DNA from 2 places in the Kitasatospora sp. NPDC001309 genome. Region 1 is predicted to be linked to the other one. Evidence: riboswitches for the same ligand, from Rfam matches in the RefSeq annotation. Region 1 holds a riboswitch; the other holds the start of a gene.

Region 1 (14,903 bases):
CGGGGCCGGGGGCGGCGGGCCGTGGTGTGCGGCGCCGCCCCCGGCGTCCGGGTCAGTGGTTCAGTGCGGTCTGCACGATCTTGACGATCACCATCACCATCGCGACCAGCAGGTAGACGCGCAGGGCGCCCATGCCGAGCTTGCGGGTGGTGGACATCACCGGCTTCTCCAGGGTCTCCAGCGGGGGCATCCGCCAGTTCTCCCGGCCGGTGCGGTCGATCGGGTCCTCCTTGGTGCCGCGGCGGCCGGAGAGGAAGGAGTACCCGGCGACCAGGACGCCCGCCACCCCGCAGCCGGCCATGATCCGCAGGATCGCGTCCGAGCTGATGTCCGGCCAGACGACGGCCGCGGTGAGGATCAGCGACAGCGTGACCAGCACGCCGACCACGGCGGCGGTGAAGGCGTTGGTCTTGGGACCGTTCACCCAGGGGCCGAGCACCGCCTTGTCGTTGCAGAGCAGCAGCAGGAAGACGGTGGCGGAGGGCAGCAGCACCCCGGCCAGCACCTGGACGAACTGGGTCATCAGGCCCTGCATGTAGCCGGTGGACAGCAGGGTGATGGCGGCCGCGGCGATCACCAGGCCCGCGTAGATGCCGTAGAAGCCCTTGGCGCCCTTGACCCCGCGGTGCAGCGAGTGCTTGATGCCGAAGACGTCGCCGATGGCGTAGGCGGTGGAGAGCGAGACGGCGAAGGCGCCGATGATCGAGGCGTCCAGCAGGGCGATGGCGAACAGCACGCCCGCCAGGTGGCCGGCCTTGTCCTCGATGCCCTTGGCGACGGCCCCGGCGTCGGAGAACCGGCCGAAGCCGTCGGTGCCCGCGAAGGCGGCGGCGGTGAAGCCCATCATGGCGGCGGCGCCGATGATCACGATCGCGATGCCGATCCAGAGGTCGGCCTTCTCGTACTTCATGAAGCGCGGGGTGATCCGCTTGTCGATGACGTACGACTGCTGGAAGAACAGCTGCCAGGGGGCGACGGTGGTGCCGACGATCGAGATGATCACCAGCATGACCGCGGCCAACTCGCCCGCGCCGCCCGGCATCTGCGGCACCACGAAGTCGTGGGCCATCTGCGAGGTCTTCGGGTGGACCATGAAGTAGATCGGCACCAGCAGCAGCGAGCCTATGCACAGGGTCACCGCGACCCGCTCGAAGCGCTGGAAGGAGCCGGTGAAGGCCGAGGCGATGATGATCGCCGCCGCCAGCACCACCGAGGCGACCTTGGGCAGGCCCAGGTAGCCGGCCGCGAGCGTCACGCCGATGAACTCGGTGACCAGGGTGAGGGCGTTGAGCAGGAAGAGGTCGATGACGCTGAACGCGCCCCAGAACTTGCCGAAGCGCTCCAGGATCAGCCGGGCGTGGCCGACACCGGTGACCGCGCCCAGGCGCAGCACCATCTCCTGGTTGACGTACAGCACGGGCACCAGCATCAGCAGCGTCCACAGCAGCTGGGTGCCGTAGTTCTGGCCGGCCTGGCCGTAGGTGGAGAAGGCACCGGCGTCGTTGTCGCCGACCATCACGATCAGGCCGGGGCCGACGATCGCCAGCAGGGTCTTGAGTCTTGCCGACAGGCCTTGGCGCGGTGCGTCGTCATCGAGCTTGATGGTGCCGAGCGCACCCTTGATGTCGCCGACGTGGGCGTCGTCCAGTACGGCCGAACGCTGCTTCTGCGGCTTGGAGTTGAGTGTGGCGTTGGTGGTCATGACGTTCCTCCCGTGGACCCCGGGACAGGCGGGGTGATGGGGGCGCGCAGCAGTAATTCCCCCTGCGTGCGGGCACGGCGCACCGGCCCGCGGCGGGGCGGTGCCCGGGCGGGCACGGCGGAGCCGCGTGCGTGCTGGCGAACGGTGCGACGACGTCGCCGCCATGACGTGACGGTGCGTCAGTTGTACGCGCAGGGAAGGTTGTTACCGCGTGCCGGAGGTGTACGAGGACAGGCGGGGGCAGGGGCTACTGTGGCCCGGACTACTGCAATCCATGTCTCTCGCCTCCTCCCGGTCGACGCACCCCGTGGTGCGTGTCATCGACACGGCAAGGAGTTCACCGGCGCGCGCGACTGCCACCGGTTCACCCCAACTCGTCAGAGCTTTGGCACTCCACGGCGTGTCCAACCCGTTCGGGTCGGAAGCCACTTCGGATCAACCCTTAGGTCGGGAAGATCTGTCCTAACCCTGGGCGTCTCTCGACGTCGTCGGATCAGTGGCCTGTGTCCGTGAAGAAGCCTCACCGAACGAGGTGCCTTCTTCAAACCTCCAGAAGCATAGACCGACGGAAGCGCGATACTTGCGCACTTGGTAGAACCTTTACCTTTCGCGAGGCGTGACGTCCGTCCGGGTGACGCGGGTTTGAGCGCCACGTGACGACGGAACGACTTCCCGCCGGATCCGTACCCGCACACGCACACGCAGCTGAGGGGTGGCATGGCGACCGCAGGCTCCCAGACCGCAGGACCTCCGGGGGCTCCCCGGCGGGCGAGGGCGCTGGCACTCGCCCGGCGCCCGAAGCTCTGGCTCTTCCCCGGCGTCCTGTGCGCCCTGGTGGCCGCGCTGCTCTCGCTGCTCTACCTGGGCGGCATCGTCAACCCGACCGGGCACCTGCACCGGCTGCCGATCGCCCTGGTGAACGCCGACCAGGCCCCGCCCCCGCCCGGCCAGCCGGTCAACCTCGGCACCCAGCTGACCCGCGCCGTGGTGGCCGGGACCCCGGACGACACCGTCCGCTGGCGCCAGACCGACGACGCGGGCGCCCGTGACCTGCTCGCCGCCGGCAAGGTCTACGGCGTGCTGCTCGTCCCCGCCGACTTCACCGCCACCGTCACCGCGCTCGCCGCCGGCCGGGCCACCCACCGGCCCACCCTCACCGTCCTCACCAACCCCGGCCTGGGCAGCCTCGGCTCCTCGATCGCCGCCCAGATCGCCCAGAACGCCGCCCACCAGGCCTCGGTCGCGGCCGGACAGCGGCTGCTGGCCGCCGTACCGGCCCAGGGCGGCCCGGGCGCCCAGGGGCCGGACACCGGCGCCACCGCCCGGCTGCTGCTCGCCGACCCGTTCGCCGTCGCCACCCAGGTCGGCCACCCGATCGGCAGCCACAGCGGCCTCGGCCTGAGCGCCTTCTACTTCACCCTGCTCGCCGTGCTGACCGGCTTCATCGGCGGCAACATCATCCACAACGGCGTCGACACCGCGCTCGGCTACAGCGACAGCGAGATCGGCCCCTGGCACACCCGCCGCCCGACCGTCCCGGTCAGCCGCACCCAGACCCTGCTGCTCAAGATGCTGATGACCGCCGGGATCATGCTGGTCACCACCTCCCTGGTGCTGCTCTGCACGGCCGGGATCCTCGGCATGGACGCCCCGCACCAGGCCCTGCTGTGGGTGTTCGCCTACTGCGCCAGCCTCGCCGTCGGCCTCGGCGTGCAGGCGATCAACGCCGCGTTCGGCGGGATCGGGCAGCTGGTGTCCATGTTCGTGTTCATCGCGCTCGCCCTGCCGTCCTCCGGGGCGACCGTCCCGCTCCAGGCGGTGCCCGGCTTCTACCGCTTCCTGGCCGTCTTCGAGCCGATGCGGCAGCTGAGCGACGGCATCCGGGCGATCCTCTTCTTCGACGCCCGCTCGGACGCCGGACTGGCCCGCGGCTGGGTCATGATCGCCATCGGGGTGGCGCTGGCCCTGGCCTTCGGCTTCGGGATGACCCGCTACTACGACCGCAAGGGCCTGCACCGCTGGACGCCCCAGCCCTCGGAGTAGGCCGGTCTAGCTCTTCGTCACGGTCACCTTGAGGTGCTTCATGATCGGCTGGTCGCTCTGGGTGCTGTGGTCGCCGATCGCGCACAGCACGTTCAGCTCCGGCATGTACCCGGCCGCGCAGCCGCGCGGGATGTCGTACGGGACGGCCAGGTAGCCGTGCACCGAGCGGGTGGAGCCGTCCCGGGCGGTGCTGGTGACGTCCACCGGGTCGAACTCGGCGATGCCGCGCTCGCGCATGTCGTCCCGGTTGAGGAAGACCAGGGTGCGCAGGTTCTGCACGCCCCGGTAGCGGTCGTCGTCCGAGTAGATGGTGGTGTTCCACTGGTCGTGCGAGCGCATCGTGCCGAGCGCCAGGGTGCCGGGCGCGGGGACGACGTCGGGCAGCGCGGCGGCGGAGAACTCGGCCTTGCCGGAAGGGGTGAGGAAGACCAGTTCGCGGGCGGGCTGCTTGATCCGGAAGCCCAGCGGCAGCCGCACCCGGCGGTTGAAGTCCTCGAAGCCGTCCAGGACTTCGGCCATGGTGTCGCGGATCCGGTCGTAGTCCTCGATGTACCACTCCCACGGGGTGGGGCTGTCCGGCAGGGCCGCGCGGGCCATCCCGGCGACGATCGCCGGCTCGGAGAGCAGGTGCGGTGAGGCCGGGCGCTTCATGCCGGCCGACAGGTGCACCATGCTCATCGAGTCCTCGACCGAGGTGGACTGCACCCCGGCGCGCTGGTGGTCCTTCTCGGTCCGGCCGAGGCAGGGCAGGATCAGCGCCCGGCGGCCGTGCACCAGGTGGCTGCGGTTCAGCTTGGTGCTCACCTGGACGGTCAACTCGCAGGTGCGCAGGGCCTGGTAGGTGTAGGGGGAGTCCGGGGCGGCGAGCGCGAAGTTGCCGCCCATGCCGACGAAGACGGTCACCTCGCCGCGCCGCATCGCCTCGATCGTCCCGACCGTGTCCAGGCCGTGGGCGCGCGGCGGGTCGATCCGGCAGACCGCGCCGAGCCGGTCCAGGAAGGCGTCGGCCGGCCGGTGGTCGATCCCGCAGGTGCGGTTGCCCTGCACGTTGCTGTGCCCGCGCACCGGCGAGGGCCCGGCCCCCTCCCGGCCCAGGTTGCCGCGCAGCAGCAGCAGGTTGACGATCTCCCGCACGGTGTCCACCCCGTGCTCGTGCTGGGTGACGCCCAGGCACCAGCTGAAGATCGAGCGGTCCGCCTCGCGGTAGACCCGCGCCGCCTTGAGGATCTCCGCCCGGCCCAGCCCGCTCTGGCGCTCCAGCTCCGCCCAGGGCGTCTGCTCGCAGACGCGCCGGTAGGCCGCGAAGCCGCTGGTGTGCCGCTCGATGAAGAGCCGGTCCAGTGCCCCGTCGTCGGCCGCCGACTGCTCCAGGAGCGCCTTCGCCATGCCGCGCAGCAGCGCCATGTCGCCGCCGATCCGCGGCTGGAGGTTGAGCGTGCTGGTGCGGGTCGCCCGGTTCAGCGCCATGTCGGTGAAGTCGTGCGGGATGATCGTCCGGGTCGCCGCCGCCTCGACCAGCGGGTTGACGTGCACGATCTGCGCGCCGCGCCGGAAGGCCTCGGCGAGCGAGGTGAGCATCCGGGGCGCGTTGGAGGCCGCGTTGACACCCAGGATGAACAGCGCGTCGGTGACCTCCCAGTCCTTGAGGTCGACCGTCCCCTTCCCGGTGCCCAGCGCCGCCTGGAGGGCCCGTCCACTGGCCTCGTGGCACATGTTGGAGCAGTCGGGGAGGTTGTTGGTGCCCAGCTCGCGGGCCATCAGCTGGTACAGGAAGGTCGCCTCGTTGCCGAGCCGGCCGGAGGTGTAGAACGCCGCCCGGTTCGGGTCGTCCAGCCCCCGCAGGGTGCGGCCGACCAGGTCGAACGCGTCCTTCCAGCCGATCGGCAGGTAGTGGTCGGTGTCCGGGTCGTAGACCATCGGCTCGGTGAGCCGGCCCTGGTCCTCCAGGGCGAAGTCGCTCCAGTCGGACAGCTCGGTCACCGAGTGCGCGGCGAAGAACTCCCGGCCGACCCGCTTGCGGGTCATCTCCCAGGTGACGTGCTTGATGCCGTTCTCGCAGATGTCCAGGTGCAGGCCCTTGGTGTCGTCCGGCCAGGCGCAGCCCGGGCAGTCGAAGCCGCCGTTCTCGTGGTTCATCCGCATGACGGCCCGCGGGCCGTCCAGGTACGCCCCCTCGCGGGCCATGAAACGGGTGACGCTCTTCGCCGCGCCCCAGCCGGCGGCGGGGTGGTGGTACGGCGCGTAGCGGGGCGGCGCGGCGGGGGAGGGGCCGACCTCCTCCGGCCGCTGCGGGGCGGCGGTGGCTTCGTCGTCGGAGGTGGTCACGGTGCTCGCCTTCCGTCGCGCGGCTGGGTCACTCGGGGTCCGGGTCGACGCTACGCCGGGCCGTCGGCCCCCGCGCGTCGACCGCTACGGCTCCCGAGCACCGACCGTTACGGCTCCCGCGCGTCGACCGTTGCGGCTCCCGCGCGTCGACAGCTACGCCTTCGGCAGGGCGCCCAGCACCCCGGCCAGGTCCGTCCGCCGGGCCACCTCCCGCAGGGCGCGGGCCATCACCGACCCCGGCTCCCGGGCCGCGGTCACCAGCCCGATCGGCGTGCTGTGCACCGGCTCCACCAGCGGGACGGCCCGCATCCCGGGCGGCACCCCGAACACGTGCAGCCAGGCGTACGGCACCACGCTCGCCCAGTGGCCGGTGCGCACGTGCGCGAACAGCGAGCCCACCGAGTCCGTCTCCACCCGGGGCGCCGGCGCCAGTCCGAGGCCCGCGAAGACCCCATCCAGCACCCGGCGGCCCTGCATGCCCGGGTGCAGCAGGCACAGCGGCAGCCGGGAGGCCTCCGTCCAGGTGGCGTGCGGCTGCCCGGCGAGACCGTCGGCGGGGCCGGTCAGCAGGACGTACCGCTCCTCGTACAGCGGGACGGTGCGCACGCCCTCGGTGCCCTGCTCCGGGAGGTAGCTGAGGCCCGCGTTGATCTCGAAGTCCCGTACCTGGCGCAGGAGTTCATCGGCGCGCAGGTCGGTGGACAGCTCCACGGCGGCCAGCGGGTGGGCGGTGCAGAACGGTCCGGTGAGCAGCGGGACGGCCCCCGAGGCGGTCGGCACCGAGCCGATCCGCAGCCGTCCGCTCAGCCCGGTGCGCAGCGCGTCCACCTCGTCGCGCAGGGCGTCCCGGTCGGCCAGGATGCGCTGCGCCCACCGCACGATCCGCTCGCCCTCGGGGGTCAGGCCCTCGTACGCCCGGCCGCGCCGCACCAGCAGCACCCCCAGTTCGTCCTCCAGCTTGCGCAGCGCCTCGGACAGCGCCGGCTGGGAGACCCGGCAGGCCTGGGCGGCGCGGGCGAAGTGCCGCTCGCGGGCCAGGGCGACCAGGTACTCGAGCTGGCGGAACAGCATCTACTCGGCCTCGGCCTCGGCGGCGTGCCCGGCCTCGGTCGGGTCGGTCAGGTCGATCCGGTCGGTGCGGGTGTACACGTTCATCGAGTCGCCGCGCAGGAAGCCGACCAGGGTCAGCCCGCTCTCCTCGGCCAGGTCCACCGCCAGCGAGGACGGCGCGGAGACGGCGGCGAGCGCGGGGATGCCGGCCATCACCGCCTTCTGCACCAGCTCGAAGGAGGCCCGGCCGCTGACCATCAGCACCGTGCCCCGGGCCGGCAGCAGGCCCTCGCGCAGCGCGTGGCCGACCACCTTGTCCACCGCGTTGTGCCGCCCCACGTCCTCGCGCAGGCAGAGCAGCCGCCCCTGGGCGTCGAACAGCCCGGCCGCGTGCAGGCCGCCGGTGCTGTCGAAGACCTTCTGGGCGGCGCGCAGCCGGTCCGGCAGCGCGGACAGCAGCTCGGGGGTGATCCGCAGCCCGTCCGCCGCGACGCTCCACGGCGCGGTGGTGCGCACCGCGTCCAGGCTGGCCTTGCCGCACAGGCCGCAGGAGGAGGTGGTGTAGAAGTTGCGCTCCAGCGAGGCGTCCGGGGCGGGCACACCGGCCGCGAGCACCACGTCCACCACGTTGTAGGTGTTGCCGCCGTCGGCGGTGGCCCCGGCGCAGTAGCGGATCCCGGCCAGGTGGTCGGCGGCGTGCAGCACGCCCTCGCTGACCAGGAAGCCGGCCGCGAGGTCGAAGTCGCTGCCGGGGGTGCGCATGGTCACCGTCAGCGGACGGCCGCCGACCCGGATCTCCATCGGCTCCTCGGCGGCCAGGGTGTCGGGGCGGTGCGAGGGCACGCCCTTGCGCAGCCGCAGCACCCTGCGGGGTACGGTCACTCGGCCCATGGTCGTCGGCTCCTCGGGTGGGTCGCGGGTCGCGGGTCGTGGGTCGGCCTCGCGGCCGGTCAGGTCTGTACGGATGAATCCTCGCGCGTTTCCGGGCCGGCCGGGTGCCCGGGCAGGTGGCGGCGGCTGTGCGCGCCGGTGACCGCCAGGCAGAGCACGCCGACGGCGGCCATGCCGACCAGCAGCGCCGGGTAGGACGCGCGCCCGGCCGTGCCGGCCAGCAGCAGCGGGGTGAGGAAGCCGCTGGAGGTGGTGCTCTGGTAGAGCGCGGCGGAGGTCGGTCCGGCGGGGTTGCGTCCGGTGGCGCCTCCGGCGCTGCGGGCGGTGAGCCGCTCCACCTCGTGCAGGCCCGCGCCGAGGGTCAGTCCGTACCCGGTGCCGAGCACGACGGCGGCCGCCAGCACCAGCCCCACCGAGTCGCGGTCGGCGGCCAGCGCGCCGAGCAGCAGTCCGGCGATCACCGTCGCCATCGCGGTGAGGGTGGCCCGGGCGCTGCCCGCGTCGTCCAGCCGGGCCGCGAAGGGCTGGGCGAGCACCCCCATGGCGAGCGTCAGGGCCGCCACCAGACCGCTGAACAGCGGTGCGTAGCCCGGCAGATGGTGGGCGACCAGCGGCGGCAGCACAACGTAGCCGACGGTCGCGGCGCCCAGCACGGCGGGGCTGGCGGGCAGCACGACGTAGCGGAACCGGGGGTGCTGCACGGCCGCGCGGTGGTGCTCCGCGGGCCGGACCGGGCGGCCCACCGGCGCCGCGTCCGGGAGCCGGCCGGTGGCCCGCAGGACCAGCAGACAGGCCGCGGCGTGGGCGAGACAGGGCACGAGGGTCGGACCGGGCAGCCACTCCGAGAGGACGCCGGAGGCCAGCGCACCGGCCGAGAAGCCGATCCCGGTGGCGTACATCGCGCGGCGCGCGGCGGCCACCGGCGACACCCCGGGGGCGGAGAGCTCCCGCAGCCAGGTCGTCCCGGCCGGGAACACCAGCCCGGCCGCGAAGCCGGTCGCCAGCCGGGCGGCGTACCCGGTGGGCTCGTCGCCCAGCGCCAGCAGCGCGCTGGCGGCCGCCGACAGGGCGAGCCCGGCCCGCACCGTGCGCCGGCGCCCGTACCGGTCCGCGGCCGGGCCGCCCAGCAGCAGCCCGGGCACCAGCCCGACCAGGTACACCGAGAACATCCCGGCCAGCGACACCGGCGACCAGTGCGTGTGCGCCCGGTAGACGCTCGCCAGCGCGGTGAACTGGTTCGCTCCCCAGGCGGCGACCGCCACGGCGGCCGCGGCCGGTATCCAGCGGGCGGTGCGCACGTGCGGGGTCTCCTCGGACGGTTCGCTCGGACGGGGAATCCGGCGGCGGTGGGCCGCCCGTCCAGTGTCCTGTCCGGCATCGTCGCAGGTCAAAGAGGTCGTACCAGTCGTCCGATCGGCGCGGCCTATCGAACGGGACGACCCCCGACGGCCCCGGTCAGCCGCCGCCGCCCACCGCCAGCACGACCGCGCTCGCCGCGCCGCCCGGCGTCTCGTAGTTCACCGTCTCCCCGGCGTGGCGGCCCAGCAGCGCCTTCCCGAGCGGGCTGTCGTACGTCACCAGGGTCAGCTCGCGCTCCTCGGCCAGCTCGGAGATCTCGACGGTCTCCTGCTCGCCGTCGGAGAACCGCACGGTGACCGTCGACCCCACCCCGATCACGTCCGTGGACGGCGCCCCGGCCACCTCGGCCTCCCGCAGCCGCCCCTCCAGCTCGACGATCCGCCGGTCCAGCCGCGTCACGTCCGAGGCCCGCTGCAACTCGTCCGCCGCGTCGGCGCGGTCCCCCACCGGATCCTCCCCGCGCAGGGTCGCGGCCACCTCCCCCCGCTCCGCCCGCAGCTGCGCCAACTCCTCCTGCACGGCACGCAGCCCCTCGGCACTGATCGGTTCCGGCCCACCGCTCATCGCACGCTCCCGGGTCTCTGAGGGAACACCCAAACACCGGTCGCCTCTCATTACCCCACCCCACCGAAGCCCGGGCAAATCCTCGGCGGACGCGGGCCGGGACGCGCGACGGGACGCAGGCCGGGACGCGCGACGGGGCACCGGCCCGGCCCGGCCGGGGGTCAGCGGGTGAGCAGTTCGGCCGGGACGACCGGTTCGAGGAAGCGGCTGGCGGCGCCGTGCCAGGAGACGGCGAGGGCCTCGCGGGCGCGGGTGCAGGCCACGAACAGCAGGTTCAGCTCACCGTTGAGGTCCTCCCGGTGCTGCTGCGGGTCGGTGTCCTCCGGGGTGAGCGCGTTGCCGTTGGGCACCATGGCGTCGCCGACGCCCACCACGGCGACGCAACGGAACTCCAGCCCCTTCATCCGGTGCATGGTGCCGATCCGCACGCCGGGGGCCGGCGCGCTGCCGAGCAGGTGGGCCGGGGTGCCGGCCTGCTCCAGCGCCCGGGCCGTGTCGCGGCCGAGTTGGGCGGTGCGGGTGGCGACGCCGATGTCCTCCGGGCCGACCCCCGAGGCGGTCCACGCCTCGATCCGGGCGACCAGGGCCCGGAGCTCCTCGTCCTGGTCGGCGTGGCCGCGCGCCTCGGGCTGGGCGCCGTGCAGGGTCGAGTGGTAGCCGGCCAGCGACTCCTCGCCGCCGTCCAGGTCGTCCGGGCGTTCGCCGGTGAGCAGTGAGGCGGCCCAGCTCAGGATCTCCTGCGTGGTGCGGTAGTTGACGCGCAGTCGGGAGGAGCGGCCGACCACCTGGATGCCGAGCGAGCGCAGCGAGACCTTGTTGCCGTAGATCCGCTGGTGGGGGTCGCCGGCCAGGAACAGGTCGTCCGGTCCGGGGGCGGCGAGTGCGCGCAGGAAGCGCCACTGCGCGGGGTGGAGGTCCTGCGCCTCGTCGACCACCACGTGCCGGAACGGGCGTTCGTCCCGTTCGTCGAGGGACCGGGCGGCGTGCGCGCAGACCTGGAGGAAGGTCCGCTCCCCGCTCTGCCGCAGCTCCTCCTCGAACGCGGCCACCGTGCGCCACAGTTGGGCGCGTTGCAGCGGGCCGAGCGCGGTGCCCCGGCCGGTCCGGGGGGCCTTGAGGTACTGCTCGGGGCTCTCGATCGCCTGGGCCAGGACGACCTGCCGCCACTCCTGGTCCAGGAAGACGTCGGTGAAGTCGACCCCGAGCCGCTGCCCGACCCGGCGCCAACGTGCCAGCACCGCCCGCTGGTTGAACAGGATCTTCAACGGGGCGCCGCCGAGCGAGCGGCGCAGCACCTCGTTCGCCAGGGCGTCGACGGTGACCACCCGGACCTTGGCCCGGATCCGCCCGTCGGTGATCAACAGGCCCAGGCAGCGATCCAGTTCGGCGGCGAGGTCCTTGGTGTAGGTGGTGAGCAGCACCGACCCGTCGGGGGCGTCGGCGGGCAGCCGGCGGGCCAGGTGGTAGGCCCGGTGCAGGGCGACCACGGTCTTGCCGGTCCCGGGGCCGCCGGTGACCCGGGCCGGGCCCTGGTACGAACCCCGGTAGGCGATCCGGTACTGGGCCGGGTGCAGGAAGATCCGCCAGGCGTCGAAGGGGCGCTCCAGGATCTCCTGGAGCTCCTCGGGCCCGGACACCAGGGCGACCCGGCCGCGGGCGTGGGCCATCGCCGAGACCAGTTCGTCCCCGGGGCGCCCGGTGCCCGCCGGGTCCGCCGCCCGCGCGTACGCCTGGACGATCTCGCGGTCGATCTCGGCCGGTTCCATCCCGCTGGCCAGGCCGATCAGCACGTCGAACTGCTGCTCCGGCAGGACCCGGTGGAGCGCCTCCAGGTGCGCCTCGTCGGGCAGCAGGCGGATGATCGGCAGGATCTCCTCCTCGATGCCCAGGCTGCGCAGGACCTTGTCGGAGCGGTCGGCGAAGAGCCGCTGGGGTTCGTCCGAGGCCCGGGCCCGCAGTGAGGCGGAGGCGCGCTCCAGGGCGACGTCGTTGCGGATCTCGACGCCCTGGGTGGCGGCGTTCACCGAGGCGCGGTGCTTGAGCGCCCAGTCGTTGGCCTTGTCGTGGGGGAGCACCTTGAGCAGCAGGTAGCCGTCGCCCCGGTCGGCCTTGAGGACGACCCCGCGCCAGAAGTCGGTGATCCGGATGGTCCGGATGCGCGGGTCCCGCTGGTGGGTGAGCTTCTCCAGGTGGGTGCCGGCGTGGGTGGCCCCGGTGAACTTCTCGAAGGTCTCGAAGACCCGCCGCTGCACCGACCGCTCCAGTGCCGCGAACTCCATCAGGAAGTCCCGGTGCATCCCCAACGTCGCCACCCGGGCCCCCTCACGCCTCTGTCCGGATCTTCGGTGTGCCCACTCTACTGGGGGACTTGGAGGTGGCGGTGGTCACCTCCGGGGGCGGGGAGGCGGGGGAAAGCGCAGGTCGCAGGGGTGGGGCGGAGCGGCGGGGGAGGGACCGGCCGTCGGGCCGGAAGCGGGCGAAGCTACCATGTGCGCAACACCCTCAGCTCGAAAGATGGACTTGTGACTGTCAACGACGACGTGTTCACGGACTGGAAGAACCGCGAGGAGATCGCGGAGTCGATGATCCCGATCATCGGGCGACTGCACCGGGAGAAGGACGTCACCGTCCTGCTCCACAGCCGTTCCCTGGTGAACAAGTCGGTGGTCAGCATCCTCAAGACGCACCGCTTCGCCCGGCAGATAGCCGGCGAGGAGCTCTCGGTCACCGAGACGATGCCGTTCCTGGACGCCCTGACCACCCTGGACCTCGGCCCCTCGCAGATCGACCTGGCGATGCTCGCCTCGGCCTACCGGGCGGACGACCGGGGCCTGTCGGTGGCGGAGTTCACCGCCCAGGCCGTCGCCGGTGCCACCGGTGCCAACAAGCTGGAGCGCCGGTCCGCGCAGGACGTCGTGCTGTACGGGTTCGGCCGCATCGGCCGGCTGGTCGCGCGGCTGCTGATCGAGAAGGCCTCGGGCAACGGCCTGCGGCTCAAGGCCATCGTCGTGCGCAACGGCGGCGGCGACGACCTGGTCAAGCGCGCCTCGCTGCTGCGCCGGGACTCGATCCACGGCCAGTTCCAGGGCACGATCACCGTCGACGAGGCGAACAACAAGATCGTCGTCAACGGCAACGAGATCACGGTGATCTACTCCAACGACCCGAGCGAGGTCGACTACACGGAGTACGGGATCAAGGACGCGATCCTGATCGACAACACCGGCCGGTGGCGTGACCGCGAGGGCCTGTCCAAGCACCTGCGCCCCGGCATCGCCAAGGTCGTGCTGACCGCCCCGGGCAAGGGCGACGTCCCGAACATCGTGCACGGCGTCAACCACGACATGATCAAGCCGGACGAGCAGATCATCTCCTGCGCCTCCTGCACCACCAACGCGATCGTCCCGCCGCTCAAGGCGATGGAGGACGAGTACGGCGTCGTGCGCGGCCACGTCGAGACCGTCCACTCGTTCACCAACGACCAGAACCTGTTGGACAACTACCACAAGGCCGACCGTCGCGGCCGCTCGGCGCCGCTGAACATGGTGATCACCGAGACCGGTGCCGCCTCGGCCGTCGCCAAGGCGCTGCCGGACCTCAAGGCGAAGATCACCGGCAGCTCGATCCGGGTGCCCGTTCCGGACGTGTCCATCGCGATCCTGAACCTCCAGCTCAAGCGGGAGACCACCCGCGAGGAGGTGCTGGACCACCTGCGCGAGATCTCGCTGACCTCGCCGCTCAAGCGGCAGATCGACTTCACCGACTCGCCCGACGCGGTGTCCAGCGACTTCATCGGGTCGCGGCACGCCTCGATCGTGGACGCCGGTGCGACCAAGGTCGACGGCGACAACGCGATCCTCTACCTGTGGTACGACAACGAGTTCGGCTACTCGTGCCAGGTGGTCCGGGTCGTGCAGTACATCTCGGGCGTCGAGTACCCGACGTTCCCGGTGTCGGCGGGCTGATCCGGCGGTTGACCGGTTTCGACGGGGCGGTGACCTTCTGGTCGCCGCCCCGTCGGCGTCGGGGTGGGGGAGGGGCCGTCAGGCCTTGGCCAGCCCCGCGTCCGGGACCTTGCCCGACTGCGCCTGCTCGATCCGGTTGACCAGCATCACGGCGAACCGCCGGGCGGCGGGCAGGTCCACCGGCCCGCCCTCGGTGGTCACGCTCGCCACCACGGTGCCCGAGCGCACCACGATGCTCACGCCGTCACCGTCCGCCAGCGGCCCCACGAAGGCCTGGCTCTCGCTGCCCACCGCCGGAGCCTCGACCTTCTTGAACGGCCCGACCGGGTAGGAGGCGTACGTCTCCTTCGCCCGGCTCTTCGCGGCGTCCCGGCTGGGCAGGGTCTCCACCAGGAAGCGGGTCACCAGGTCCCCCGAGGAGAACCGGACCGACCCGCTGAGCGGCTTGCCGCTGCACGGGGCCGAGGCCGTGCAGGTCACGGCGTGGTCGGCGGTGTCGACCTTGCGCTTCTCCTCCTGCCACCCGGCCATCGCCTTGGCGTCCGGCAGCACCTGCCCGACCACCTTGTCGTCCAGCAGCGGAGCCTCCAGGTCCGCGCTGGGCGCCGCCGCCGGCGCCGTCACCCCGCCGCCCGCCCCGGCCGCGGGCGCCGAGGCCCCGGCGGACCCACCCGGTGAGGGGGCCCCGGCCGCCGTCGGTGCCGACGCCGTACCGCCCGGGGCCGACGCCGTGCCACTCGGGACGGCAGCGCCCGCAGCCGTCGAACCGGGCGTCCCCGCAGCCCCCTTGGCCGCCTCCGACCCTCCGGACGAACACCCCGCCAGCACCCCGGCCAACACTCCGGCCGCCACCACGACGGTGACCCGCCGACCACCCATCCCCATGCGCCCACTCCCTTACGGCTGTCCGTGAACCCTCAAGATAGCGACCCCCCTGCACACGAACGGCCCCGGCCCGGGTCTCACGAGCCACCCCCGGCCCCACGACAACGCGGCGAGGTGCG
Region 2 (14,903 bases), on a different contig from region 1:
TGTCGAAGGGCAGCACGGTGACGGCGTCGGCGCCGCCGACCCCGGCGGCCAGGCAGGCCACCGTGGTGCGCAGCATGTTCACCCACGGGTCGCGGGCGGTCATCATCACCCGGGAGGTGACGGCGTGCTGGCGCTGCGCCGAGGCCTCGGCGGAGCCGCCGGACACCTCGGCGACGCGGGCCCAGAGGCGGCGCGCGGCGCGGAACTTGGCGATGGTCAGGAACTGGTCGGCGTCGGCGGCGTAGCGGAACTCCAGCTGGCCGAGCGCGGCGTCGACGGAGAGGCCGGCCGCGGTCAGCGCGCGCAGGTAGGCGACGCCGGTGGCGAGCGCGCAGCCCAGCTCCTGGGCGGGGGAGGCGCCGGCCTCGTGGTACGGCAGGGCGTCCACGGTGAGGGCCCTGACGTTCGGGTAGCCCTCGGCGCAGCGGGCGGCGAGCGCGGCGGCCTCGGCGAGCAGGGCGTCGGTGCGGTCGGCGGAGCCGGTGCGGGCCTGGAGGCCGAGCGGGTCGGCGCCGAGGTTGCCGGCGGCGGAGGCGGGGGAGACCTCGCGCTCCTCGTACAGCCCGAACAGCCGCTCGGCGGCCTCGGTGAAGTCCGGTCCCGCGTCGAGGGCGACGGCGGCGAGGTCCAGGTACACCCCGTCGAGCGCCTCGGGCAGGGCGGCGACGGGCAGGCCCGCGTCGCCGAGCTCCAGCCAGAGCGAGCCGACGCCGTGCTCCAGGTCGGCCAGGACGGCCTCGTTGGCGCGCCGGCGGTCCGGGTCGGCGTGCCGCTGCCGTACGTCCCACCCGGCGACGGCGGAGCCCTGCGGCCGGCCGCCGCGGACGAACGGCGGGAAGCCCGGGTAGCCGGGCTCGACCGAGGTGTTCTCGGCGGTGTACAGCGGGCGGGCGCGCAGCCCGTCCTGGAGCGCGGTGGTGAGCGCCTGCTCGGCGGCGGCGCCGTCCTCGGGCCGGGCACCGGACTTGCGCAGCACGCCCTCGACGAGCTGCTGCCACTGCTCACGGTGCGCGGCCGGGAACTCGGCGGCGAGGGGGAGCCTTTCGGGCGGGACCTTCATGTCCGCAGGTTAGCGCCCGTTAGCGGAGCGGAAGGAGGGTCGTTAAGTGTGACCTTGTTCTCGATTTGGCGCGCTCTCGGCCCGTGGCCAGCACTCCGTCCGGCGGGGAGTGCCACGAGGCGGGGGTCGGGGCCCGGCGGAGGGTCGGCGGGCCGCCCGGAAGTGCCCTGGATCAGGGGGATTGCGGAACCCAGCCCCTCATCTATTAAGTTACTTCGAAGAAGGCGGGTGGGGACGGCATCCCCCGTACGGCCCCGCCCGTCCTTCGCCGTCCCCTGCGCGTCCCCCGGCGCGCCCTGCGGGTGTCCCGGCCGGTCGTCCCCCCGATCGGCCGAATGAACGTGCGAATGCCACTCGGACGTTCCTCCAGTGTCACCGCACGTCACCGCACCTCCCCGCCCGTCCCCCGAAGGAGTGCCACCTCGATGGGAAAGCGCCGTAAGCCCAGCCCCCCGAGCCGGGCCCGCATGGCGGTCCTCACCACGGCGATGGCCGGCGGTGCGGTGCTCGCCGCCGGCACCGCCCACGCCGAGCCGACCCCGAGCCTGGCCTCCGTCAAGGAGCAGGTGGACAAGCTCAACGAGGAGGCCGAGCAGTCCGTCGAGCAGTACAACGGCTTCCAGGAGAAGCAGCAGAAGCTCCAGGGCGAGGCCAACCGGATCCAGGAGAAGGTCGCCCGCGGCCAGGAGTCGATGAACGAGCTGCGCACCCGGCTCGGTGCCGTCGCCGCCGACCAGTACCGCAACGGCGGCATCGACCCCTCCGTCCAGCTGATGTTCGACTCCGACCCGGCCGGCTACCTGGAGCGCGCCTCGGCGCAGAACCAGGCCGCCGGCACCCAGACGGCCCTGCTCAAGCAGGCCCAGGACGAGCAGCGCAAGCTCGACCAGGACCGTGCCGAGGCCACCGCCACGCTCGCCCAGCTCGACTCGGTCGGCACCGAACTGGGCGCGCGGAAGCAGCAGATCCAGAGCAAGCTCGCCGCGGCCCAGGCCATGCTGAACAAGCTGAGCGCCGAGGACCGCGCCAAGGTCAACGCCCAGCAGGCCGCCGACAAGGCCAAGGCCGAGGCCCAGCAGGCGGCCAAGACCGCCGCCGCGGACCGCGCTTCCCGGTCCGCCGACCGCCCGGACATGAGCACCCCCGCCCCGCCGGCCAGCGGCCGTGCCGCCGCCATCATCGCGTTCGCCCAGGCCCAGCTGGGCAAGCCGTACGGCTGGAGCAAGAGCGGCCCGGACAGCTTCGACTGCTCCGGCCTGACCAGCCAGGCGTACAAGGCGGCGGGCGTGCGGATCTCCCGGATATCCCAGGACCAGTGGAACGACGGCCCGCGGATCGACCGGGCCAACCTCCAGCCCGGTGACCTGGTGTTCTTCTACAACGACATCCACCACGTCGGGATCTACATCGGCGACGGCAAGATGATCCACGCCCCGCGCACCGGCAAGAACGTCGAGGTCCTGCCGATCTCCGCGATGCCTTACATGGGTGCCGTCCGCCCGTAACGGCCTCCGCCCGTAACGGCCTCCGCGCGCCGCACGCCTCCGGACGGGTCGCCGACGACCCGTCCGGAGGCGTTCCGGTAGCTCGTCCGGAGGCGCCCGGCGGCCCGTCAGAGGCCGAGGACCTCCAGCTGGGCGTCGGTGTCGTTGGTGCCGCCGACGTACAGGGTGTGGCCGTCGGGGCCGACGGCGAGGCCGTCGAGCGCCGACTCCTGGGGGGCGAGGGAGTCGGCGGTGTCGACGGTGGCGGTCGCGGTGTCGACGGAGATGACCGCCGTGGTGCCGGAGGAGTCCTGCTGGAGCAGGTAGAACCGGCTGCCGTCGGCGCTCAGCCGCGGCGGGACGTCGCTGCGGACGGGGACGGTGCGGATGCTCCGGAGCAGGGTGTCCGTGGCGGGGTCGATCAGGTCGAGCGTGCCGCCCGAGTTGGGGCCGGTCGCGAAGAGCCGGCCGCCGTCCCGGGTGAAGGCGAGCCCGTTGTCGCCGTTGGTGGCCGTCCCGGGCACCGTCCGGACGAAGGTCAGCGTGCCGCCGGCCGCACTCACGTGGTACAGCCCGGCGCCGCCCCCGATGTACAGGTCCCGGCCGTTCGGGTGGAGCGCCGGGGCGCCGGTGTTCAGGGCGGGCAGCCCCACGGTGGGGCCGAACTGCCGCTGCGCGGTGCCGAAGGCGAGCACCCGGGCCTGCCCGCCCTGCCGCCAGGCCGACGGGCCTTGCTGGACGAGGTACACCTCGGAGCCGTCCGGGCCGACGACGAGGCCGCTGACCAGGCCCTGGGACCAGCCCGTCGGGCGCGGCTGGTCCGGCAGCGGGACGGTGGCGAGCACGGTCGGGCCGCCGGTGGCGACGACGCTGAGTTGCAGGCCGTTCACCACGTACAGGCGCGAGCCGTCCGGGCTGAGCGCAGACTGCGGGGAGCCCTGGGCGGCGCCGAGCGGGGCCGTGCCGGTCACCTGGCCGGACCGGGTGTCCACCGCCCGCACCACGAGGTTGCCGTCGGAGTCGGTCGTGACGACGTAGGCCGTGGCGCCGTCCGGGCTGACGGAGGGCAGCGCCTGGCCCGAGCCGACGGCGACGACGCCGGGGGTGCCGGACACCGGAGCGGACGCGGCCCGGGCGCTGCCGCCGGCGAGGACGAGGGCGGTGGTGGCGGCGAGCAGAGTGACCCGGCGGAGGGCCTTCGCGCGCTGACTGGCTGACATCAAGTCCCCTTGTTCGTCCGTGTGTTGAGATGGCGAGGGGCAGGCTAGCGGACTACGGTGGACGGGTGGTGGACAGTCAGGGGGCGAATCTTCCACCTGAGCTGTGGCGCCCCGCGCCCCGCGCCCGCCCCGCGCCCCGCGCCCCGCGCCCGCCCCGCGCCCCGCGCCCGCCCCGCGCCCGCTCCGGAAACCACTCCCGAGGAGACCAAGTGAGCCTGCCCGAGACCGTCGTCCGGCTGGACCCGAACCCCGAGGACTACGCCTACACCTTCGGCGGCCGAGCCCCGCTGGTGACCGTCCGGCCCGGCACCGTCGTCGAACTGACCACCGAGGACTGCTTCGGCGGCAAGGTGCGCGGCACCGGCGACCTGCCCAGCCAGGTCTGCGTCTTCCCGTACCTCAACCCCGTCACCGGCCCGATCGCGGTGGCCGGCGCCGAACCCGGCGACCTGCTCGCGGTGCACTTCGTCGAGATCACCCCGGCCCGGGCGCACGGCGTCTCCAGCACCTTCCCGCACTTCGGCGCGCTGACCGCCACCCACAGCACGGCGATGCTGCACGCCCCGCTGGAGGAGCGGGTCTGGGTCTACGACCTGGACGTCGCGGCCGGCCTCTGCCGCTTCCGGGCCCGCGCCGGCGAGTTCACGGTCGACCTGCCGCTGGACCCGATGCACGGCACGGTCGGCGTCGCCCCCGCGGCCGGCGAGGTGCTGGCCTCGATCACCCCTGGCGCCCACGGCGGCAACCTGGACACCCCCGAGATGCGGGCCGGCACCACCGCCTACTTCGGCGTCAACGTCGAGGGCGGCCTGCTCGCCATCGGGGACGGCCACGCCCGGCAGGGCGAGGGCGAGGTGTGCGGCACGGCCGTCGAGGCGGCGATGCGCACCACCGTGATCGTCGACCTGGTCAAGGGCGGCGGCCCGGCCTGGCCCCGGCTGGAGAACGACGACTTCCTGATCAGCACCGGCTCCGCCCGCCCGTTGGAGGACGCCTTCCGGATCAGCCAGCACGACCTGGTCGGCTGGACCGGCGGACTGCTCGGACTGGACCGGCTCGACGCCTACCAGCTGGTCAGCCAGGCCGGCCTGGCCCCGGCCGCGAACGTCTGCGACACCAACTACACGATGGTCGCCAAGCTGCCGAAGCGCGTCCTGGGCCGCGCCCGCGCCTACGACGGCCTGCACGACCGGCTCCGGGGGACGGCGGCGGCGTACCTGCGGTACCGGTGAGGCGGCCGCGCGCCGCACCCCTTACGGGTGCGGTGCGCAGGCCAGCAGGTACGGCAGGGCCGGCACCGCCGGAAGCGTCAACACCCCGAGTCGCCAAGACAGTTGGCGCCGCCGACCGCTGCCGGGCCGGGCCAGCCGGCGGACCCGGGCCAGCACGCCGGTGGAGGCGACTCCCCAGGTGCCACCGGGAGTTGTCCCCGAGACCGCCAACGCGCAGAGCGCCGAGGCCAGTTCGCTCCGGGACACCTCGGCCAGCGCCGCGTCGTCGGCTGCCATCTCCAGCAGCAGCGCCACCTCCGAGCGCCCCAGCCGGGCCAGCGGCAGGGGGCCCAGCAGCAGCGCGAAGGTGTCGACGGGCAGGCGGAAGAGGTGGTGGCGGCCGCGGATGTGCCCGTGCTCGTGGGCGACGGCCGCGGCCAACTGCCGCTCGTCCAGCAGCCGCAGCGCACCGCGGGACAGCACTACCCGGGAGCGTCGGCCGGGCAGGCAGTAGATCGTCGGGTGGGTGTGCTCCAGCACCAGCGCGCCCCAGCGCCGGTCCCGTACGGCGACCACGTCCAGCACCGCCCGGTGCCGCCGCCGGGCCCGTCCGGTCCGGGCGCCGACGGCGGCCAGCAGCCCGGTGAGCAGGGCCCCGGCAGTGGCGAGCAGCCACCAGTCGTGGGTGTGCGGCAGCACCGGACCGGTCGGTTCGAGGTGCGGGAACAGGCCGATCAGCCCGGCCGGCTCGTGCGCGGCGGGCTCGAAGGCGTGGTGCGCCGCGAGCACCAGGGCGACCGTGAAGGAGGCCATCAGCGCGAGCCACAGCGCGACCCCGAGCAGGGGGCGGGTCTGGAGCCGGGCCTGGACCCGGGCCGAGCCGGCCAGTCGGCGGGGGAGCAGCACGCCGGTCGCGGCCAGGTAGAGGCCGAGCAGGGCGAGCGTCACTCGGCGTCCCGGGCCTTCACCTGTTCGAGGGCGGCGAGCAGGGCGGACGCCTCGTCCCCGCTCATCCGGTCGACGAAGTGCAGCAGGGCGCCGGCCCGGTCCGTGGTGGTCTCCAGCGCCTGGTGCATCAGCTGGGCGGTGTACGCCTCCCGGGTGCAGGTCGGCTCGTACACCCACGCGCGGCCGACCTTGTCCCGGCGCAGCCAGCCCTTGGTGTGCAGGATGTCGGCGACGGTGGTCACGGTGGTGTACGCGACCGGGCGCTGCTGCTGGAGGTCGTCGACCACCTCGCGCACCGTGGCCGGGCGCTCCCAGTCCCACAGCCGGTCCATGATCTCGGCCTCGAGATCGCCGAAACCCCGTAGCACCACCCTCGTCTCCCTCGCCGCACCGACCGCCGGCGCCCTTCGCCCGCTGGAACGCGGCCCATGCTACGGAACGCACCGGGCGCCCGCCCCCTGGTGAGGGGGGCGGGCGCCCACGGATTCCGGGCGGTGCCCGGGGGGTGCTCAGGTCGTGCTCGGCCGGTGGTCGAAAGGTGTCCGGCGTGCCCGACGCGTGCCCGAACAGAGGAGCAGAGGAGCGGTAGGGACAGGCGAGCGAGCGGGACGGCTCAGGACAGCCGCCGCCCCAGCGGCACCTTGGAGCGGGTGAACAGCGCCGCGAGCAGCCCGGCCACCACCGGCAGCACCAGGACCACCAGCAGCAGCTCCCCCCAGGGCGCGGCGAGCAGCATCCCCTTCGAACCGAACCCGCTGGCCCGGGACTTCAACAGCCCCACCGCCGGGACGAAGCCGTTCACCGCCCCGAGCAGCGCCCCGAGCAGGGCGATCAGCGCGCACTGCAGTCCCGCCATGGTCCGGCGGATCCGCGGCGGTGCGCCGACCGCGGCCAGGGTGGCCTGGTCCTGCCGGGAGTCGGCGGCCGCGAGCCCGGTGGCGATCCCGGCCGCGCCGAGCACGACCAGCCCGGCGAAGCCGCTGAGCGCGAGGGTGAGCGCGTCGCCCTTGGGCTGGTAGCCGCGCTCGACGTCCAGCTCGGCGTAGTGGTCCAGTCGGGCCGCGGCGGCCGCGGCCCGCTGCTGCGCCTTGCGGTCGGGCGGGGTGGCCGGGCGCCAGACCGCGCCCTGGGGCGCCGAGGCGAGGCCGAGCTTGGCCAGCGCGGTGGCCGGCATCAGCCCCTGGGCGTAGCGGGCGGCGTCCGGGTTGTCGACCAGCACCGCGTCCACCGGGACTTCCTGGAGGTCGGGCTTGGGGACCTGCCCGGGCTGCAGCGGGGCGCCGCCGCCTCCGCGCAGCAGCAGCACGGCCTTGCCGTCGGCGCCGATCAGCGACCGGTCGAAGACCAGCAGCTTCCCGGCGGCCAGCGCCTGTTCGGCCGTGCGGTCCCGCACGTCGAAGAGGTTGTGCAGCAGGGTGGCGTCCCCGGTGGCGAGGTGCGGGATGGCCGCGAGGTGGCGCATCTCCACCGGGCCCTTGAGGGTGACGGTGCTGGAGCAGTTGTCGCAGAACTTGTAGACGGCCTGGCCGACGTCGGCGCGCGGGCCGAGCCCGGACAGCTGCTTCTCCACCTCGGCCGGCAGCTGGGCGGCCTGCGGGCCCTCCCGGTGGCTGATCAGCTGGACGGCGCCGTACGGGGCCTCCGGCCGGTAGTCGCGCCGGTTCTCGGCGTCGGTGCTGGTGCTGTACACCCCGATCGCGACGGCCCCGGCCACGGCGGCCATCACCGCGGCGACGGCCGGTGCGGTGCGGGAGCGGTTGCGGGCGGAGTCGCGCAGCGCCAGCCGGGGGCCGAGCGGCAGCCGCCCGGCGAACCGGCCGAACAGGGCGACCAGCAGGGGGGTGCAGGCGAGCAGTCCGAGTTCGGCGAAGACCGAGCCGAGCAGCACCGTGAGGGTGCGGGCGTCGTAGGTGCTGACCACGGGCGCGCCGTGCTGGACGGCGCCCGCGCCGTACATCGCGATCGCGCCGCCGCCGAGGAGCAGCGCCACGCCGAGCACGGTGACCAGGCGGTTGGGCGCCCGGACGGTGTCCCGGCCGGTGAGGCCGGCGGTGACGCTGCGCCGGGCGGCCTGCCAGGCCGGCAGCGCGGCCGCGAGCAGGGCGGTGATCACACCGATCCCGGCGATGGCGAGCAGGTCCACCGGGGGGAGGGCGAAGTGGCCGAAGCGGGCACCGCCGACCTCCTCGATCACCGACCGCAGCGCGGCGACCAGCCCGGTGCCGACGGTCACCCCGAGGACCGCCCCGGCCAGGCCGAGCACCAGGCCGCCGCCGAGCACCACCGCGCCGATGTGGGTGCGCCGGCCGCCCGCGGCGCCGAGCAGCGCGAGCTGGCGGCGGGAGCGGCGGGCGCCGACCGCGAAGGCGGGCCCGGCGAGCAGGGCGACCTCCAGCAGCCCCATGCCGGTGACGGTGGCGACCACGACCTTGGTGCTGTTGCCGCCGGCGGGGTCGCGGTAGACGGTGGAGTCCCGGTAGTAGGGGACGGCGCCGTACGGCGGCGGGTCGAGCGCGACGGCCCGCGCGGTGAGGGTGTAGCCGTGGGCGTTGAACGACTGGACCGTGGCCCAGTCGAGGGCGGCCCCGCCCGGGAGGTGCACCAGCCAGGAGCCGCGGTTGGTGCGGCCCTGCCCGGGGGCGGGCTGTCCGGGTTCCGCCGCGGCGGCCAGCTGGTCGAGCAACTCGCCCGGGCGGGCGATGAGTTCGACCCGCTTGAGGTCGTCCGGGTGCTCCACCAGGCCGGTGATGCGGAAGGTGGTCCGCTCCAGTCCCTGGACGGTGGTGTCGCTGCCGAGCCGGAGCCCGGAGTTGTCCAGGAAGGCCTGGGTGACGGCGACTTCGTGCGGCGCGCCGGGCGTGCGGCCCTCGACCAGGTCGGCCCGGCCGCGCCAGACCGGGTCGCCCAGGTCGGCCTCGGCGGTGAGGGTGCGGACCAGGCCCTCGGGCGAGCTCGCACCGGTCTCCGGTCCGGTCCGGACGGGGGTGAGCGCGCTGCCGGGCGGCAGCAGCGAGCCGACCAGGACGGTCGGGTCGGTGCTCGCGCCCTTGAGCTGCTCGGGCGTGGGCTGTTGGCCGGGCCGCGGCTGGACGGCGAACGCGCCGTCCTCGGCGACCGGGGCCTGTTCGACGGCCTGGCCCGGGCTGAGCGCGGTGACCAGCGCGTCCGCGCCGCCCACCACCCGCTCGACCCGTTCGGCGGGGGACAGCTGGTCGCTGCGGTGGACCACGTCGGCGCCGGTGACGCCGAGCACGGGCAGGGCGATCATGGCCACGATCAGGGCGCTTCGCCCCTTGGCCCGCAGGGCGTCGCGCCGGGCCATCCGCAGCGCGACCTTCCACGCTCCGAACCTCATCGGGCCACCTCGCCGAAGGAGTTGGCGGTGGAGCCGTCGAGGGGCTGGGAGCGGTGGACGGCGGCCCGGCTGTTGCCGGAGCGGCGTCCGACGCTCTCGGAGGCGACCGAGCCGTCCCGCAGGTGGACCACCCGGTCGGCCCAACTGGCGTGCGAGGCCTCGTGGGTGACCATCATGGCGGCCGCCCCGGCGTCGCAGCGGGCGCGCAGTACGGCGAGCACGGCGTCGCCGGTGGCGGAGTCGAGCGCCCCCGTGGGTTCGTCGGCGAGGACGAGCCGGCGCTCGCCGATCAGGGCGCGGGCGATGGCGACGCGCTGCTGCTGTCCGCCGGACATGTCGTCGGGGAAGCGGTCGGCGAGCTCGCCGATGCCCAGTTCCTCCAGGGCGGCGAGGGCCTCCCGGCGGGCGGTGCGTCCGGAGACGCCGTCGAGCTCGCGCGGCAGGGCGATGTTCTCGGCGGCGGTGAGCGCCGGGATCAGGTTGTAGTCCTGGAAGACGTAGCCGACGGAGCGCCGCCGCAGGTCGGCGAGCTTGCCCCGGCCGAGGCCGCCGAGGGTGACGCCCTCGACCAGCACCTCGCCGCCGCTGGGCAGGTCCAGCCCGCCGGCCAGGGTGAGCAGGGTCGACTTGCCCGAGCCGGAGGGCCCCATCACGGCGACGAACTCGCCGGCGTGGACGGTCAGGTCGACCTCGCGCAGGGCGTGCACCTCGGCGGCGCCGCGGCCGTGCACCCGGGAGACCCCGGCCAGCTGCAGGACGGGCGCGGGTCGGCTCGGATCGATGTGGGACATGGTTCCCCCTCGTGAGCTGTTCAGCTGCATATGTCGGTGAACTATATATGCCGGTGGAGGAAGAGCAAGTCGCGGCGGATTTGGTCAAGGTTCTACAAAGCTGTCGAAGATCGGCCGAAAAGGTGACTCGGGGTCGCCGCGCCGGGTCTATGCTTTGGGAGGTTTGAAAAGGCACCTCGTTCGGTGAGGCGTCTTCACGGACACAGGCCACTGACCCGACGACGTCGAGAGACGCCCAGGTTCAGGACAGGTCTTCCCGAGTTAAGGGTTGACCCCAAGTGGCTTCCGGCCGATCCGGCTGGACACGCCGTGGAGTGCCAAAGCTCTGACGAGTTGGGGTGTACCGGTCCTCGAAGACCGGTGTGCTCCTTGCCGTGTCGTGATGCGGCGCACAGACGGTGCGCCCCCGACCGGGAGGAGGCGAGAGACATGGACTGCGATAGTCCGGGCCACAGTAGCCCCTGCCCCCGCATGCTCTCGAACACCTCCGGCACGCGGTAACAACCTTCCCTGCGCGTTCACCCGAAGCTTCGTCCTGCGCTCAACCATGCCCGGACGCAAGCCGATTGACGCGTCGTCAGCATCATCGTGCCCGCACGGCCGCCGCCGCTCAGCGTCGCCGTACGGCGTGGATGCCGTGCGCCCGCAGGGAGGTCCGCCGCTGCGTGCCCCCTGACGCCCCCTCAAGGTAGGGGGAGGGAGGCCCCGCCATGACCAACGTGATGCTGGACCCGAAGATCCCCACGGTCCCCGCCGCTCCCGCCGCCCTCGCTGCGACCGCCGCCGCCAGGTCCGCCGTCCTGGACGACGCCCATGTCGGCGACATCAAGGGTGCGCTCGGCACCATCCGGCTCGACGACACCACCCCCCGCCACGGACTCTCCGCCCGGCTCAAGACCCTGCTGGCGATCGTCGGCCCCGGCCTGATCGTGATGGTCGGCGACAACGACGCCGGCGCCTTCTCCACCTACGGCCAGGCCGGCCAGAACTACGGCACCCAGCTGCTGTGGACGCTGCTCCTGCTCGTCCCGGTGCTGTACGTCAACCAGGAGATGGTGCTGCGCCTGGGCGCGGTCACCGGTGTCGGCCACGCCCGGCTGATCCTGGAGCGCTTCGGCAAGTTCTGGGGCGCGTTCAGCGTCATCGACCTCTTCCTGCTCAACGCCCTCACCCTGGTCACCGAGTTCATCGGCGTCACCATGGCGGCCGGGTACCTGGGCCTGCCCAAGGTCCTCTCCGTGGTGCTGGCGGCGGCGATCATCATCGCCTCGGCCTTCACCGGCTCCTTCCAGCGCTTCGAGCGGGTCGCCATCACGCTCTGCGTCGGCTCGCTGCTGCTGGTGCCGATCTACTTCATGGTCCACCCGAAGACCTCGCAGATGGCCCACGACTTCGTGACGCCGCAGATGCCCGGCGGCGCCGGCCAGCTCGCGGCCGTCATGATGGTCATCATCTCGATCGTCGGCACCACCGTCGCCCCCTGGCAGCTGTTCTTCCAGCAGTCGTACGTCATCGACAAGCGGATCACCCCGCGTTTCATGAAGTACGAGAAGGTCGACCTGTGGATCGGCATCGCGATCGTGATCATCGGCGCGGCCGCGCTGATCGGCCTCACGGCGGCGGCGTTCGCGGGCACCGACGGCTTCGGCCAGTTCTCCGACACGGCCGCCGTCGCCAAGGGCATCGAGGACAAGGCCGGCCACCTGGCGGGCGTGCTGTTCGCCATCGCCCTGCTGGACGCCTCGATCATCGGCGCCTTCGCCGTCTCGCTCTCCACCGCCTACGCCATCGGCGACGTCTTCGGCATCAAGCACTCGCTGCACCGCGGGGTCAAGGGCGCCAAGGGCTTCTACGCCGTGTACGCCGGACTGGTGGCCGTCGCCGCGACGATCACCCTGCTGTCCAACGGCTACACCCAGGGCCTGATCACCCAGTTCGTCCAGGTGCTGGCCGGGGTGCTGCTGCCCTCCGCCACCGTCTTCCTGCTGCTGCTCTGCAACGACAGGGCCGTGCTCGGCCCCTGGGCCAACGGGCCCCGGACCAACGCCTTCACCTCCACGGTGGTCGGCGTGCTGGTGATGCTCTCGCTGATCCTGACCGCCTCGGTGGTCTGGCCGGACATCAGCTCGGACGCGATCCTGTGGATCATGGGCGGCTGCGGCGTGATCGGGGTCCTGGTCGCGGGCTACTTCTTCACGGCCGGTCGCACCGGCACCAAGGAGGACCCGATCGACCGCACCGGCCGGGAGGACTGGCGGATGCCCCCGCTGGAGACCCTGGGCCGGCCGGTGATGTCCACCGCCCGCAAGGTCGGCATGGGCGCCCTGCGCGCCTACCTGCTGATCGCGATGGTCATGGTCATCATCAAGGTCGTCCAGACCGCGCTCAACCACTGAGCCGCCGAGCGGAGCCCGTACGGACGGGTGGCGGGCAGCGGCTCGCCACCCGTCCGTTCCTTTGCCCGCGATCCCCCGGCCCGCGTTGCCCGTGTTCCCCGTGTTCCCCGTGTGCTCCGTACGGCCCGTACTACCCGTGTTGCCCCGTTTCCCCGTGAATCCTCTGGAGGAGGTGCCGTCGTGCACACCCTGACCACCGTCGAGTTCCTGGTCCGGCTCGCCACCGGCGTCGCCTGCGGCGCGCTGATCGGCATCGAGCGCCAGTGGCGGGCCCGGATGGCCGGCCTGCGGACCAACGCCCTGGTCGCCGCCGGTGCCACCCTGTTCGTCCTGTACAGCGAGGCAGTCGGCGACACCGGCAGCCCCACCCGGGTCGCCTCCTACGTGGTCTCCGGTATCGGCTTCCTCGGCGGTGGCGTGATCCTGCGCGACGGGGCCGGCGTCCGCGGCCTCAACACCGCCGCCACGCTGTGGTGTTCGGCCGCGGTCGGGGTGCTGGCGGCCTCCGGCAAGCTGGAGCTGGCCGCGCTCGGCACCTTCGCGGTGCTCGCCGTCCACCTGGTGCTGCGCCCGGCCGGCCGACTGCTCGACCGGTCCCCGCAGTCCGGCAGCGACCCGGACTCCACCACCCGGGCCACCGTCCACGTGGAGTGCGACCGCAAGTCCGAGACCCACATCCGGGCCCTGCTGCTCCAGGCCCTGACCGCCTCCGGCCTGGCCCCGACCGGCCTGCGCGCCCGCCGCACCGAGCAGGGCGACGCCACCAGCCTGCGGGCCACCGTGGCGATCACGGGCCAGGTGGCCCCGGCGCTGGAGCAGGTCGTCAGCCGGCTCTCGCTGGAGCCGGGCGTCCGGGACCTGCACTGGCACCTGGACGACGAGTCGGACGAACCGGGCAGCCCCGCGCTCGCCTGAGCACGCCTGAGCACGCCGGGGGAGCCGAGGTAGTAGAACGGAGGGACCGTCACGCGTACCCTCCGGAGGCCGTCCGATGCTGAGAGCCGACCCCGAGCACGGGCCGTTGGTGCCGATGCTGCTGGTGCTGACCCTCGTGACCGGGGTGGTGGACGCGGTCAGCTACCTGGAGCTCGGACACGTCTTCGTCGCCAACATGACCGGCAACGTGGTGTTCCTCGGCTTCGCCCTGGCCGGCGCCCCCGGCCTGTCCGCCACCGCCTCGCTGGCCGCCCTGGCCGCCTTCGTGCTCGGCGCCCTGGCGGGCGGCCACCTGGCCCGCCGCCTGCCCGGCCACCGGGGGCACCTGCTGACCGCCGCCGTCGCCGGCCAGGCGGTGCTCGTCGCCACGAGCACCGTCCTGGCGGCCGTGCTCGGCCACGGCTCCGAGCCCGCCCGTTACACCCTGATCGGGCTGCTCGCCCTCGCCATGGGCGGCCAGAACGCGGTGGTCCGCTCGCTCAAGGTCCCCGACCTCACCACCACCGTGCTCACCATGACCATCACCGCCCTCGCCGCGGACCGCACCGGCCCGCGCCGGCTCGCCTCGACGGTGTGGATGTTCGCCGGCGCCCTCCTCGGCGCCGTCCTGGTCCTGCACGCCGCCGTCCCGGTCGCCCTGGGCCTGGCGCTCGCCCTGCTGGTCGCGGTCGCCGCCCTCACCCACCACGCCGCCGGGCCCGTCCCGGCCCCGGCCTGGACGGCGCGCCGCTGAGGCCGCGGCAGCTCCGCCGGTCTGCCTGCCGCCGGACCGGTCCGGCCGTTCCCGTCCGGCTCCTGCTGCCCACCTCCCCGGGCGGACGGACAGACGGACGGACAGACGGACAGACAGACGGACGGTCGCGTTCGAGGCCGGGCCCCTTTCACTCCTCCCGGCGGTGCCCGGCGCGGCCGCTCCAGAGCGGCTCCAGCCGGGCCCACTCGGCGGTCCAGCCGGTCTCGGCCCGGCGGTTGAGCGCGCTCAGGCGCAGCCGCAGCGCGAAGGCGATCAGGGCGGACAGGGCGAGCAGTGCACCGGCGCCGGTGCAGGCCGCGGAGACGGCGAGGGCGGTGCGGTCGAGCGGCGGATCGGTGGCGTTGCCGGCCGGATCGACCCAGACCTGGACGACGCCGCCGACGGTGGGTGGGCCGGAGGCCTCGACGGTGCCGGTGTGCGGGGTGGCCCCGGGGTAGGTCCAGGCGGCCTCGACCTCGATCCGGTTGCCGTAGCCGCCGGAGAACCGGCTGGTGGGAGCCGTGCCGTGGTTGGGTTCGGCGGTCACCACGGCGTCGATCCGGTGCAGCCGGGTCAGGTCGGTGTCGGCCTGCGGGGCGGTGGCGCGGAAGAGCAGCAGTGCGCCGCCGACGGAGAGGGCGGTGGCCAGCAGCCCGCCGACGACGGTGAGCAGCCAGGCGCGGGCGCGGGACCGGTCGAGCGGGCGGGCCAACGGTTCGTGCCGGGCACCGAAGGCCCGCCGCAGCTGACGGCCGGTTCGCTGCGGGAG

The links. A riboswitch is a leader RNA that binds a small molecule or an ion and turns the genes downstream of it on or off. The one in region 1 is predicted to bind magnesium.
Region 2: linked by a shared signal. The riboswitch ahead of ACFY2K_RS10050 (NRAMP family divalent metal transporter) and the one ahead of ACFY2K_RS04610 (NRAMP family divalent metal transporter) in region 1 are both predicted to bind magnesium.

What each region holds. Positions count from the first base shown of each region.
Region 1 covers NZ_JBIAXC010000003.1:151,141-166,043, forward strand. The annotation lists gene ACFY2K_RS04610 (NRAMP family divalent metal transporter) at 53-1,702, opposite strand; M-box (ykoK) riboswitch at 2,064-2,241, opposite strand; gene ACFY2K_RS04615 (YhgE/Pip domain-containing protein) at 2,420-3,745, shown strand; gene ACFY2K_RS04620 (FdhF/YdeP family oxidoreductase) at 3,752-6,070, opposite strand; gene ACFY2K_RS04625 (LysR family transcriptional regulator) at 6,224-7,141, opposite strand; gene fdhD (formate dehydrogenase accessory sulfurtransferase FdhD) at 7,142-8,011, opposite strand; gene ACFY2K_RS04635 (MFS transporter) at 8,071-9,309, opposite strand; gene ACFY2K_RS04640 (GreA/GreB family elongation factor) at 9,467-9,934, opposite strand; gene ACFY2K_RS04645 (UvrD-helicase domain-containing protein) at 10,096-12,231, opposite strand; gene ACFY2K_RS04650 (glyceraldehyde-3-phosphate dehydrogenase) at 12,457-13,899, shown strand; gene ACFY2K_RS04655 (hypothetical protein) at 13,978-14,523, opposite strand.
Region 2 covers NZ_JBIAXC010000007.1:167,623-182,525, reverse strand. The annotation lists gene ACFY2K_RS10090 (methylmalonyl-CoA mutase family protein) at 1-1,060, opposite strand, end outside; gene ACFY2K_RS10085 (NlpC/P60 family protein) at 1,486-2,565, shown strand; gene ACFY2K_RS10080 (hypothetical protein) at 2,673-3,764, opposite strand; gene ACFY2K_RS10075 (acetamidase/formamidase family protein) at 3,974-4,996, shown strand; gene ACFY2K_RS10070 (M56 family metallopeptidase) at 5,018-5,923, opposite strand; gene ACFY2K_RS10065 (BlaI/MecI/CopY family transcriptional regulator) at 5,920-6,255, opposite strand; gene ACFY2K_RS10060 (FtsX-like permease family protein) at 6,537-9,278, opposite strand; gene ACFY2K_RS10055 (ABC transporter ATP-binding protein) at 9,275-10,069, opposite strand; M-box (ykoK) riboswitch at 10,238-10,414, shown strand; gene ACFY2K_RS10050 (NRAMP family divalent metal transporter) at 10,780-12,465, shown strand; gene ACFY2K_RS10045 (MgtC/SapB family protein) at 12,646-13,380, shown strand; gene ACFY2K_RS10040 (YoaK family protein) at 13,457-14,134, shown strand; gene ACFY2K_RS10035 (hypothetical protein) at 14,283-14,903, opposite strand, start outside.